DNA from 4 places in the Peteryoungia algae genome. Region 1 is predicted to be linked to each of the others. Evidence: predicted binding sites of a transcription regulator. Region 1 holds the regulator's gene; each other region holds the start of a gene.
The links. Region 1 encodes LexA, which represses DNA repair genes until DNA is damaged. Its sites were predicted from a motif close to TGTTCNNNNTGTGTTCNG; they were not measured.
Positions count from the first base shown of each region.

Region 2: QTL56_RS06440 (ATP-dependent helicase) is a predicted target of LexA. The motif match lies at 1,281-1,298, and genes of this name have one in related genera.
Region 3: QTL56_RS14095 (helicase-related protein) is a predicted target of LexA. The motif match lies at 1,670-1,687, and genes of this name have one in related genera.
Region 4: QTL56_RS07400 (putative DNA modification/repair radical SAM protein) is a predicted target of LexA. The motif match lies at 1,825-1,842, and genes of this name have one in related genera.

Region 1 covers NZ_CP128477.1:863,249-866,379, forward strand. Annotated here, with positions in the region: gene QTL56_RS04435 (ComEC/Rec2 family competence protein) at 1-809, shown strand, start outside; gene lexA (transcriptional repressor LexA) at 803-1,519, opposite strand; gene QTL56_RS04445 (DUF1003 domain-containing protein) at 1,727-2,275, shown strand; gene QTL56_RS04450 (VOC family protein) at 2,295-3,131, shown strand, end outside.
Region 2 covers NZ_CP128477.1:1,287,848-1,290,978, forward strand. Annotated here, with positions in the region: gene QTL56_RS06435 (efflux RND transporter periplasmic adaptor subunit) at 1-1,064, opposite strand, end outside; gene QTL56_RS06440 (ATP-dependent helicase) at 1,341-3,131, shown strand, end outside.
Region 3 covers NZ_CP128477.1:2,960,301-2,963,431, forward strand. Annotated here, with positions in the region: gene QTL56_RS14095 (helicase-related protein) at 1-1,505, opposite strand, end outside; gene QTL56_RS14100 (alpha/beta fold hydrolase) at 1,964-2,899, shown strand; gene QTL56_RS14105 (DUF3309 family protein) at 2,896-3,048, shown strand; gene QTL56_RS14110 (YMGG-like glycine zipper-containing protein) at 3,089-3,131, shown strand, end outside.
Region 4 covers NZ_CP128477.1:1,504,422-1,507,552, forward strand. Annotated here, with positions in the region: gene QTL56_RS07395 (UdgX family uracil-DNA binding protein) at 1-590, opposite strand, end outside; gene QTL56_RS07400 (putative DNA modification/repair radical SAM protein) at 590-1,819, opposite strand; gene greA (transcription elongation factor GreA) at 2,087-2,563, shown strand; gene QTL56_RS07410 (glycosyltransferase family 4 protein) at 2,586-3,131, shown strand, end outside.

The DNA of each region.
Region 1 (3,131 bases):
CCGGCTGGTTCATGCTCGGAACGATCACCGGCATGCTCCTGCTGACGCTGTTTCGCAGCAGTCTCAGACATGCAGGAACCGTCCTGATCGCGGTGACGCTCGTTGCGACATGGCTTGGGCCGAGACAGGAACCCGGTGAACTGATGATCAGCGAGGATGCGAGACTAGTGGCGCTCTGGAGCGGTGACGGCGCCGCACGGACCCTCGCTATCAACCGAACTCGGCCGCCGGCCTTCATCTTCGATCAATGGCGACCGGTGCTGGATGTCGAGACGACGATGCCGCCCCAAATGCTTACGATTGGCGAATTGCCAGCGCCACCTGACTGGCGAACCGGAGAGACCTGGAGCGCAGCGCAGCGATCGGCTGCTGCAACGCTTCTCGATCAATTGACCAAATCTGCCAGGATGGACCGGTTCACCTGCATCAAGCAGGCCTGTGTCGCCCGGATGGACACGGGGAAATTGCTGATGACCCTCGACCGTCCCGACCTGGTCGGGGTTGGCTGCGACCTTGCCGATGTCGTCGTTCTGGCGGCTCGCACGCGATTGACCGCCTGCCGCTCGGGTGCGGCGCTTCTGTCGCAAAGCAGCCTCAGGGCCACCGGCGCTGTCGAAATTTCCGGCCTTGCAGACGCGCCGCAGCACCTGGTGATCAGAACATCTTTCGAGGGGAAGCCGAGACCGTGGACGCAACACCGCCTCTACGACTGGCGCACGGCATCGGCGGCAGACGAACACACCATCCCCCAAGCATCAGAAAGCCGGACAACGGCGCAACAACTGTCGCCGACAGCTGACGCTCAGTGATACCGGCGGATGAGGCCGACCAGCTTGCCCTGGATCTTGACCCGATCCGGCGGGAAGATTCGCGTTTCATAGGCCGGATTGGCGGCCTCCAGCGCGATCGACGCGCCACGCCGGCGGAACCGCTTCAATGTTGCTTCCTCGTCGTCGACGAGCGCCACGATGATGTCCCCCGGATTGGCGTTGGACGCATTGCGGATGATGACGGTATCACCGTCGAGGATCCCGGCTTCGATCATCGAATCGCCCTTCACCTCGAGGGCGTAGTGATCACCGGAGCCGATCATCTCGGCCGGCACGGTAATGTCATGCGTATTGTTCTGGATTGCAGAGATCGGTACGCCAGCCGCGATACGGCCCATGACGGGAACCGAGATGGAAGAACTCCTGTCTTCAACCGGCTGCTTGGTGAGTGTTGGCGCTGGCGGTGCCTTGCCAAGACTGCCTTCGATCACGCTCGGGGCAAAACCGCGACGGGGCTGCATGCTCGGAGAATAGGCTTCCGGCAGTTTGATAACCTCAAGGGCGCGAGCTCGATTCGGCAACCGGCGGATGAAGCCGCGTTCCTCGAGCGCCGTGATCAGCCGATGGATGCCGGATTTCGATGCGAGATCCAGCGCGTCCTTCATCTCGTCGAAGGAAGGCGGGACGCCCGATTCTTTCATCCGCTCGTGGATGAAGAGAAGCAGTTCCTGTTGCTTGCGCGTCAGCATATGCGGTGCCCCTAAGGTGAAACAAATACAGAACAGACACTATCTGTTCCATTTGTGTTCCGCAAGGGGATAAATTTTCGTGAAGAGCCGGTGAGAAAATGCGATGGCCTGATGTGCAGGTCTTGAAACAGTCCGATTTTGTACCGCTGCAATGCAAAGAGCGGATACTTTCAAAGCCCAGCGGACCTTTCTCGGGGAATAAGACGAATGCTCAAGGACATTGAAAATCTCGTTTTGGGGAAGACGCAAGCCGATCTGTCTTCTGCGGAAAAGAAGGTGCTGAAGCGGGCTCGGGAGCGCCGCACGGTTTCGACCAACGCCGGCGAGGAATTCCTGGCCCATGCGACCGTCGGTCAACGATTGGCAGACGGCATTGCGAGGGTGGGTGGCTCCTGGGGCTTCATCATCGCCTTCATGGTGCTCTTCGTAGCCTGGGTGGTTCTCAACACCGTGGTTCTGGCGACCCGCTCCCTCGACCCTTATCCGTTCATCTTCCTCAACCTTCTCCTGTCCATGCTGGCCGCGATCCAGGCCCCGATCATCATGATGAGCCAGAACCGCCAGGCCGAGCGCGATCGGTTCATGGCGGCAAAGGATTATGAGATCAACCTCAAGGCAGAGATCGAGGTTTTGGCCCTTCATCACAAGATCGACGAACAGGTACTCAAGGAATTGCGCGAAGCGCGGCAGCAAATCGACGCATTGCGCCAGACGCTCGAAACCCTTTCAATCCAGCCGCGCAATTCCCAAATCTGACGCAGAACTCGAGAGAAATATGTCCAATCCCATCACGTCCCCCCGCGCCATCGATCATCTCGTCCTCCCGGTCGTGGATCTCGAAACCTCCCGCGATCGGATGAGCCGCCTCGGCTTCACGGTTGCGGCCGATGCCCGCCATCCATTTGGGACCGAGAACGCCTGCGTCTTTTTTGCAGATGATACCTATCTGGAGCCCCTGGCCGTCGGCAGCCGAGAAGGCTGCCTTGAGGCTGCACGCATCGGCAATGTGTTTGTCGCACGCGATCTCGCCTTCCGCTTTCGCCGTGGCGAAGGCCTCTCGGCCATCGTCGTGAAGACGGACGATGCAACTGCAGATGATAGACGGTATCGCGATGAGGGACAGAGCGGCGGGCCCGTTCTCGAATTTTCGCGGCAGTTCCGATTCCCTGATGGGCGATCGGCGGAGGGGGCTTTCCGGCTCGCCTTTGCAGCCGACCTGCGTTCGCCTGATTTCTTCGGCTTCGCCTGTGAACGCGTAAATCCGATACCGGCGGATCGCGGTGACTTGGTCGTGCACGCCAATGGTGCCGCCGGTCTTCGGCGAATCGTCCTGGTCGAGGAAAATCCGAGTGATTTCCAGTATCTGCTGGAAATGGTGCTCGATCAGCGCGACGTCACGGCGCATTCCTTCGGCATGGCGATCGAGGCATCCAATGCCTCGGTTGACGTCCTGACCTCCGAAGGGTGTTCGGCCCATTACGGTCTGGATTCCAGGCATCTGGAACGCGGTCTCCTGGGCGCGGCCGTGGTGGTCGCCGTCGCCGATCTCGGCGTGACAGAAGCCTGCCTCGCTGCTAATGGCGTCGGCTATCACAAAACGGGCGCGCGGCTG
Region 2 (3,131 bases), 420 kb from region 1:
TTCACGGACTTGTTATCGACAATCTGCCAGACGAAGGATCCCTCGCCGTCCCACTGGACCGCGAGCGGATTGACCGCCGCATATCGATCACCGGGGAAACGCATCGATACGGCAAACGACATGCCGGCGCGCAGGACATCGTCCGGATTGTCGATCTTCGCACGAATTCGGATCGTGCGACTTGCCTGATCCACACGGCTGTCGACGGCCTCGACGACGCCGTTGAAGGCCTGTCCCGGGCGCGAGACGGACCTTGCCTCGACCGGCATGCCCGGTCGGACAGCTGCCACGAAACGCTCGGGAGCCCAGAAATCGACCAGAAGCTGGCTGCGATTGTCGAGGGAAACGATGGCGGTCGTGTTCGTTACATTGTCGCCGACATTGACGCCGACGATCCCGATCACGCCGTCGATCGGTGCCACGATGTCGCGGCGCTTCAGGTTGAGTTCGGCCGTGGTGAGCTGCAGCTGTGCCTGCTCCTCAGCAATCTGTGCATCCAGGACATCGAGTCGCGAGAAGCTCTGCAGGTTCCGGTAGGATTCGGCTTTTTCCTTGGCGCTGCGCAGCGCCACGGCCGACTGATCGCGCAAGATAACCTGTTCTTCCCGATCCAGCCGGGCGATCACGTCGCCCTTCGTCACCTTCTGGCCGGACGAGACCAGGATTTCCGCAAGGGTCCCGGAGGCCTGCGGCATAACGGTCACGGCCTCGATGGCCTCTCCGTCGCCGATCGCGCTCAACCGGTCGTTCACCACGCCCATGGTCACCGGCTGCGTGGCCACAAGAATGGCCTGGTTGCCACCGCCACGACGGTTGCCCTGAGCCTGACCGCCGCCTTGCCCTTGTCCTTGCCCTTGTCCTGCACCTTGTCCCTGGCCGCCGGACTGCGCCTGCCGCCTGCCCTGTCCTTCACCCTCAGGCCCGCTGGACAACAGCGCGACCGCCGATGCCGGCACGCCCATGGAAACGAGCGTTCGCCCTGCTCCGGGTGAAAAATAGACCAGGGCACAGAGACCCGCGAAGAGAACGGCAAGACTGATGGCGAGTTGCTTCCAAATCGGCATGCAAGGCTCCAAAATGTAAAAACGGAATGTCAGCCGCTAAGTATCGGGTGCAAACGGTCGGTGGCAATGGCACAACGTCAAGCTTACTGATTTGTAATCTCGCGTCTTTTCACGCCACCGTGAACACGGCTCGGTTCACACCACAGATATGCGCCTCTTCCACAATATCATGGGCGGCGTCCGGAGACGTTTGAAATCCGTGAGTTAGCAGGCGCGAGGAATAAAACCAGAACGCCGTCACTGGCCTTTCCGACCCGAATCACTACATTGGGCCGCATGAGTAACGGTTTCGACGACATTCCATTCTTCGATGAAGAACCCGCGCCGCGCAAGCCGGCCGCATCTCTGACCCCTGCTGCAGGAGCCGGCGCGCCCTCCGGTGGTGGCCTCGGCATTGCGGCCCGCGCCATGGCCGCCCGGAACCAGGCCCGCGCGCCCGACTATCTCTCCGGCCTCAACCCCGAACAGCGCGAGGCAGTCGAAACCGTCGATGGCCCCGTATTGGTACTGGCCGGTGCGGGTACGGGCAAGACCCGCGTGCTGACCACCCGTATCGCCCATATTCTCGCGACCAATCACGCCTATCCCAGCCAGATTCTCGCGGTGACCTTCACCAACAAGGCCGCGCGCGAGATGAAGGAGCGCGTCGGTCATCTCGTCGGCGGTGCAGTCGAGGGCATGCCGTGGATGGGCACCTTCCACTCCATCGGCGTGAAGCTGCTGCGGCGCCATGCCGAACTGGTTGGCCTCTCCTCCGCCTTCACCATTCTCGATACCGACGACGTCGTGCGCCTCATCAAGCAGATCATCCAGGCCGAAGGGCTGGATGACAAGCGCTGGCCGGCCAAGCAGTTCGCCCAGATGATCGACGGCTGGAAGAACAAGGGTCTCGATCCGGCGCAGATCCCGGAGGGCGATGCCCGCGCCTTCGCCAACGGCAAGGGGCGCGAACTCTATGCCGCCTATCAGGCCCGCCTCAAGACGCTCAATGCCTGTGATTTCGGCGACCTGCTGCTGCATCCGATCCGCATGTTCAAAGCCAATCCGGATGTGCTGAAGGAATACCATCAGCGCTTCAAATATGTCCTCGTCGACGAATACCAGGACACCAACACCGCCCAGTACATGTGGCTGCGTCTGCTTGCCCAGCGTCCGCCGGGCGTGCCGCAGAATGTCTGCTGCGTCGGCGACGACGATCAGTCCATCTATGGCTGGCGCGGCGCGGAGGTGGACAACATCCTGCGCTTCGAGAAGGACTTCCCCGGCGCCAAGGTCATCAAGCTTGAGCGCAACTACCGATCGACGGAACACATCCTCGGTGCGGCCGGCTTCCTGATCGCCCACAATGAGGGCCGCCTCGGCAAGACGCTGTTTACCGACCGTGTGGATCCCAACGACGACAAGGTCGTGGTTCACGCCGCCTGGGATTCGGAAGAGGAAGCCCGGGCCGTCGGCGAGGAGATCGAACAGCTCCAGCGCAATCAGCACCCGCTGAACAACATGGCAATCCTGGTACGCGCCTCCTTCCAGATGCGCGAATTCGAAGACCGCTTCGTCACGCTCGGCCTCAACTACCGCGTCATCGGCGGCCCACGCTTCTACGAGCGCCTCGAAATCCGCGATGCCATGGCTTACTTTCGTCTGGTCTGCCAGCCGGCCGACGATCTCGCTTTCGAGCGCATTGTCAACACGCCCAAGCGTGGCCTCGGCGACACGACGATCCGCAATCTGCACGACTATGCCCGTGCCCGGGACATCCCGATGCTGGCGGCAGCGACCGACATCATCGAAACGGATGAGTTGAAGCCCAAAGCCCGCAAGGCGCTCTTCGACGTCGTGACCGATTTCCGCCGCTGGCAGTCACTGCTCGAAACCACGCCACATACCGAGCTCGCAGAGCAGATCCTAGACGAAAGCGGCTACACGGCGATGTGGCAGAACGACAAGTCTGCCGAAGCGCCGGGACGACTGGAAAACCTGAAGGAACTCATCCGCTCGATGGAGACCTTCGAGAGCCTGCGCGGTTTCCTCGAGCACGTGTCGCTGGTCATGGACGCCGAGACCAAC
Region 3 (3,131 bases), 2.1 Mb from region 1:
ATGGCATGGCCTTCCACGAAGACATCACCGTTCACACTGATTTCAGCTTCCAACATCGCATTCTCTCTCAAGCGCTTCATGAGCACAGATGTCCTGCGATCAACAAAGCGTTTCGTCAACCGTTCATGTAACGCATCGGACAATCGGTCTTCGATTTCCCGCGTCTTTTCTTGCCAGTGTGTCGGATCGGCAAGCCAACCGGGTCGGTTCGACACATAGGTCCAAGTTCTAATCTGCGCAATCCGCGCCGACAGCGTATCGATCTCGCCATCAGTCCGATCTGCCCGCCGTACCTGTTCGCCGAGGAAATCCTCGTTGACGGTACCGCGCCTGACCAGATCGAAGTAGAGGCTCTGAATCAGATCTGCATGCTGTGCAGGTGTAATACGCCGATAGTCGGGCAGCGCACAGGCCTCCCAGAGCTTTTCGACGCGATCGGGTCGGTCGGTGATGTCGGATATCTCGGGATAGCGCGACAGATACTCCAGTGCCTGCTGGTCCGTCGCCGGCAGAGCGCGGGTCAATCCTTCGATGCGAGGCACCGCATCGAGACTTCGCTGCAGTCCCGCAATCGACGAAAAATCGAATCTTTCCGTCCGCCATTGCAGAACCTTGACCTGATCGAACTGATGCGTTTCCAGACGCTCCACCAACTCGTCGTCGAACGGATCGACACGCCCCGTCACGCCGAACGTGCCATCCTTGATGTGGCGGCCGGCTCGCCCGGCGATCTGTCCGAGCTCGCCCGGATTGAGATTGCGGAACTGGTAGCCGTCGAACTTGCGGTCCTGGGCGAAGGCGACATGATCGACATCGAGGTTCAGGCCCATGCCGATGGCATCGGTCGCAACGAGGTATTCGACATCGCCTTCCTGATAGAGGCCAACCTGGGCATTGCGGGTCCGCGGGCTGAGCGCGCCGAGAACGACGGCTGCACCGCCACGCTGGCGGCGGATCAGCTCGGCGATCGCATAGACTTCGTCGGCGGAGAAGGCGACAATCGCTGTGCGCTGCGGCAGGCGGGTGATTTTTTTCTGGCCGGCATAAAACAGCTGGGAGAGCCGTGGCCGCTCGACGATGGTAATCCCTGGCAGAAGCTGGATCAGGATCGACTTCATCGTTGCCGACCCAAGCAACAGCGTCTCCTCCCGTCCTCTCAGGTGAAGCAGGCGGTCGGTGAAGATGTGGCCACGCTCGAGGTCTCCAGCCAACTGGATTTCGTCAATCGCGACGAAGGCCGCTTTGGTCTCGCGCGGCATCGCCTCGACCGTGCAGACGGAAAACCGGGCATTCGGGGGGCTGATCTTCTCTTCGCCGGTGACCAGCGCGACATTCTGCGCACCGACCCGTTCGACGACACGCGTATAGACTTCGCGGGCAAGCAATCTCAGCGGCAATCCAATGATGCCGGACCCGTGCGCGACCATGCGTTCGATCGCAAAGTGGGTCTTGCCGGTATTGGTTGGCCCCAGCACAGCACTCACGCCGCGGCCACTCAGGATCATGGGTTGGGTATTCAAAGACCGCTCCGCTTGTCGGGACCGCGCGTCGTCCGCTATCCGGCGCCCTTGGCCAACAAATGGAGGCTGACAGGGGCAAAGGCAAGGCGCTTGCGGCGATCACCCCAGAATTCCGTCCAAACCCTTGATCAGAATCAGTTTTTGGTTGCGGGAACACTCTGGGAACGAATCAGCGACGAATCATCGACTCGCCCGGATTCAGGCTTTGTTCACGGCTAGATGTCGATGCCCTGCCCCATGATCCCTACCATATCCTGAATCGAGAAATCCACTTCGCTGTCCCTCCACCGAGCAGAATGGCAGGTGGAACCTATGGAACATTCGCACCGCGGCGCACGTTGCTTTGGCCGAGGTACACTGCGATGACACTTCAACCACCACCTCCGGATTGGATCGGAAAAACTGACGCAGGACAGGAGTTTGTCCTGATTCATGGCATGGTCATGGCACCATCCTTCTGGCGGACCTATGCCCCGCAGCTCGCCCGGCACGGGCGAACGGCAGCCTACCCGCTTCCGGGGCACTATCCGTGGATTCTGGACGAGCCTGGCCAGGTGATCGGGCCCCATGACGTGGTCGAAGCCTATGCGACGGCAATCCGTCGCGATTTCGGCGGTCGCCCCGTCAACCTCATCGGTCACTCCACCGGCGGCTTCGTCTCGCTGCTCTTTGCGCTTCATCATCCCGAATTGGTCAAGTCGATCACGCTGATCGGCGCCTTCGCCTGCGGACGTTTCGAGGGACAGGAGCGGCTGCCCGCGCGGCTGCTCCGGGTTCCGCGTGTCGGCGCCTTCCTGTTCGGTCAGTTCTTCCGTCGATGGATAGCCACCCAGGAACAGTTTCGCTGGGGGTCGATTGAATGTGTGTATGACAAGGGATGTCCCTGGCAGGACAATCGCGCGGTCGAGGCGATGGAAGATGTGCGTCTCGAGCTCAAGAGGGCGCGCCCGGAAGACATTGCAGCCTGTATCCGCTTCATGTCTGCGACCACGCTCGTCAAAGACCTGCCCCGCATCAGCGTCCCGGTACTGAACCTCGTCGGCGCCAATGATGCAATCGTTCCGCCGGCACACCAGCTACGGGTTTCGAAACTTCTGCCTCAGGCACAAACCGTAATCCTGCGCGATTGCGGCCACCTTCCCATGGTCGAACATCAGGCCCGAACAGACCAAGCGATCTCGGCTTTCCTTTACGGTCTCTCGACGATGCCGGCCGCCTCGGCCCCATTGGCGCCTGCCTCGCGGCGCGCCTCGACAATCGCCGGACTGCACCGGCTTCTTGGCAGCCTGGCAGGACCGATGGAACAATCCGCAAGCCGTGGCGTTCTTTCGGCACAAGACTGGAATATCCACCACGGCTTAGGAGAGGGCCCCCAATGAGTACCATTCTCATCGTCATACTAATTCTGCTGCTGATCGGCGTATTGCCGACCTGGGGGCATAGCCGCAGCTGGGGCTACGGCCCGTCCGGCGGCCTGGGCCTCGTACTTCTCATCCTCATCATCCTGATGTTGATGGGTCGAATTTGACCTGAAGCAACACCAACTCGACGTGAAAAGGTTTAAGACGATGAAAAAGACCCTTTTGGCACTCGCATTGATCGCCCCACTCG
Region 4 (3,131 bases), 640 kb from region 1:
GTCGGTCGGGCGGCGGGCTCGCGGGAGGTCTTCAGCGCTTCTCCGTTCCAGGCGGCAGATCCCCTGGGCGTTGCGATCAGCCAGTCCATGTCGGTGAAGCGCCGTTGAAAGAAGCCCGCCGTGCGGGAGACGATGAAATGCTCCGGCTCGAACCAGGCGACGAAACGCCGGCGCTCGGCCTGAACAGCCTCTACCTCGCGAAACCGCACGAAGGCTTTCATCTTGTGGCTGTCACGCCTCACATTCTTGATCAGTCGCATGAGCAGTGCGACGTCGGCATCGGACCTCACCTGCAACAGGCTGCGCTCCGCCTGGAGGCGCCAGAGGATGCGATAGAGAAGCGAAAACCGATCAGGATCCGAATGGCAGATCGCCGTTTCTGCCGCCTCGATGAAACCCTTGGGCACGACCATGTCCGACGGCGCGGTGTGCCCGGGTTCTGGCCCATCGACAGCGCCGAACAGATCCTCCCCCTGTCCAGCAACCTGCCAGCGAACCTCGTCCGGCGCGACCGCATCTGCAAGCAGACGGCGGGCGGCATGCCGCCATTCACCGAACTCCCCTCGCCCGTCGAGCGTGACCGTCCGCATCAAAAGAGCGACAACTGTTCGGCCGGCGGCGCAAAGACGGCGCGAAGATCCGTACGGTCGAGGCTGCGATTGGGCGACCAGCCCTCTGCGACGATGAAGGATCGCACCTTCTTCAAGGACACGCCAAGCCGCGCCAGGTCTTCGAGCCTCACCCGCCTGTGGCGCCGGGCAGACAAAAGTCCGTTGACCGTCTTTGTGCCGAAACCGGGCACGCGCAACAGCGTCTCACGATCCGCCTTGTTGACATCGACAGGAAAGCGGTCGCGATTGGCGAGCGCCCAGGCGAGCTTCGGGTCCAGCTCGAGATCGAGCATGCCACCCTGCCCGATCGATGAAATCTCCTCGACCGAGAAACCGTAGAAGCGATAGAGCCAGTCGGCCTGATAGAGGCGATGCTCGCGCATCAGCGGCGGCTTGATCAGCGGGAGGTTTTTCGAACTGTCCGGGATCGGGCTGAATGCGGAATAATAGACCCGCTTCAGGCCATAGGAGCTGTAGAGCCGCGCACTCGATCCGAGGATCGTCGCGTCATCGGCGCCATCAGCCCCGACGATCATTTGCGTGCTCTGTCCGCCGGGAACGAATTTCTTGCGCCGGCCGGTATGCGTTGGCTCGCGGGCCTCATCGATCTTCAGCCTCAGATCCGCCATGGACCGGCGGATGTTCACGGGCCGCTTTTCAGGAGCGTATCGTTCGAGCCCGTGATCGGTCGGCAATTCGATATTGATCGACAGACGGTCGGCATAGAGGCCTGCCTCTTCCACCAGATGCGCCGAGGCCTCGGGGATCGTCTTCAGGTGAATATAGCCGCGGAAATCATGCTTGGTCCTGAGGTCTCTCGCGACCGTCACCATTTCCGCCATCGTATCGTCGGAGGAGCGGATGATGCCAGACGACAGAAACAGCCCCTCGATATAGTTGCGCCGATAGAACTCGATCGTCAGCCACACCACTTCCTCCGGTGTAAAGCGGGCGCGTTCGATATTGCTCGACGAGCGATTGATGCAATAGGCGCAGTCGTAGATGCAGAAATTCGTCAGCAGGATCTTCAACAGAGAGATGCATCGACCATCCGGCGCATAGGCATGGCAGATCCCTGAACCCTCTGTCGACCCCAGACCACCAGAGGCCGCAGAATCGCGCTTGGTCGTCCCGCTCGACGCGCAGGACGCATCGTATTTGGCAGCGTCGGAGAGAATGGCGAGACGTTCTTTGAGAGACTTCTTCATTTTTATGTTCTCTATACGTTCTCCTGACTTCCGTCAAGAAAAAGACCTGCGACATTCCGTCTCCACACCTGCCAAGCAATTGAGAAAGTTAGCGTTTTCGAGCCTGAAACGGCGATGTGGAATCAGGTGTCGAAAACTCTGGAAATTGCGCTGACCATTCTGCTATAGTCCCGCTCAACCTGATTTGTGACATGGTTCCGCAGCTTTGCTTCGGAACCTGTTTTCTTTTGTGTCCGCTGTGCGGCCATGAATACGAAGGAAGACGAAATGGTAGACAAGGTACCGATGACGCAGAACGGCTTCGTCCGGCTCAACGAAGAGTTGCGCTGGCGCCAGCAGGAAGAGCGTCCCCGCATCATCGAGGCGATTGCAGAGGCGCGCGCCCATGGCGATCTCTCCGAGAATGCGGAGTATCACGCCGCCAAGGAAGCGCAGAGCCACAACGAGGGCCGCGTCGGCGAACTGGAAGACCTGATCGCACGTGCAGAAGTCATCGATCTCTCGAAGATGTCCGGCTCCAAGATCAAGTTCGGCGCGACCGTAAAGCTCATCGACGAGGACACCGATGAAGAGAAGACCTACCAGATCGTCGGCGACCAGGAAGCCGATGTGAAGGCTGGCCGTATCTCGATCTCCTCGCCGATCGCCCGCGCGCTGATCGGCAAGGAAGTCGGCGACAACATCGAAGTCGTCGCCCCGGGCGGCTCCAAGGCCTACGAGATCCTCGCGGTCAAGTGGGGCTGATCTAGGCCGGAAGGGCTTTCCCGTGTCGCAATCCCTCGAGGAGATCACTGTGATCGCGCCGCATTTCAAGCGGCGCCTTTCAGGGGTAACGTCGACGGTCATCCAGCTCATACCCGAGCAGCGACGACAGGGCCTTGGAATTCTGACGTTCGGGCCCGGCCTGCCCGGGCATCTGCCGAAAATGCGCTGGGCGCAACTGCCCGGGCTCTGGAAGAGACCGAAAGCCGCCTCCGACCGCGTCTGGCATGCCCGCCGCAACAACGAGATGCTGGCTGGCCTGATCCTCCGCGACGTCTGTCGAATGCCGCTCAAGCTGCTCTTTACCTCGGCGGCTCAACGGAACCACAGCCGCTATACCCGCTGGCTCATCTCGAAAATGGACGCCGTGGTCGCGACCAATGCGAAGTCTGGCTCGTTCCTCAAGGTCCCCCACACCGTCATCCGCCATGGTGTGGACCTTGAGCTTTTCCATCCAGCCGATGGTATGGATACAGACCTCCCGGAGGATCTGCATGGCCGTCTGCTGGTCGGTTGCTTCGGTCGCGTGCGACACCAGAAGGGCACGGAT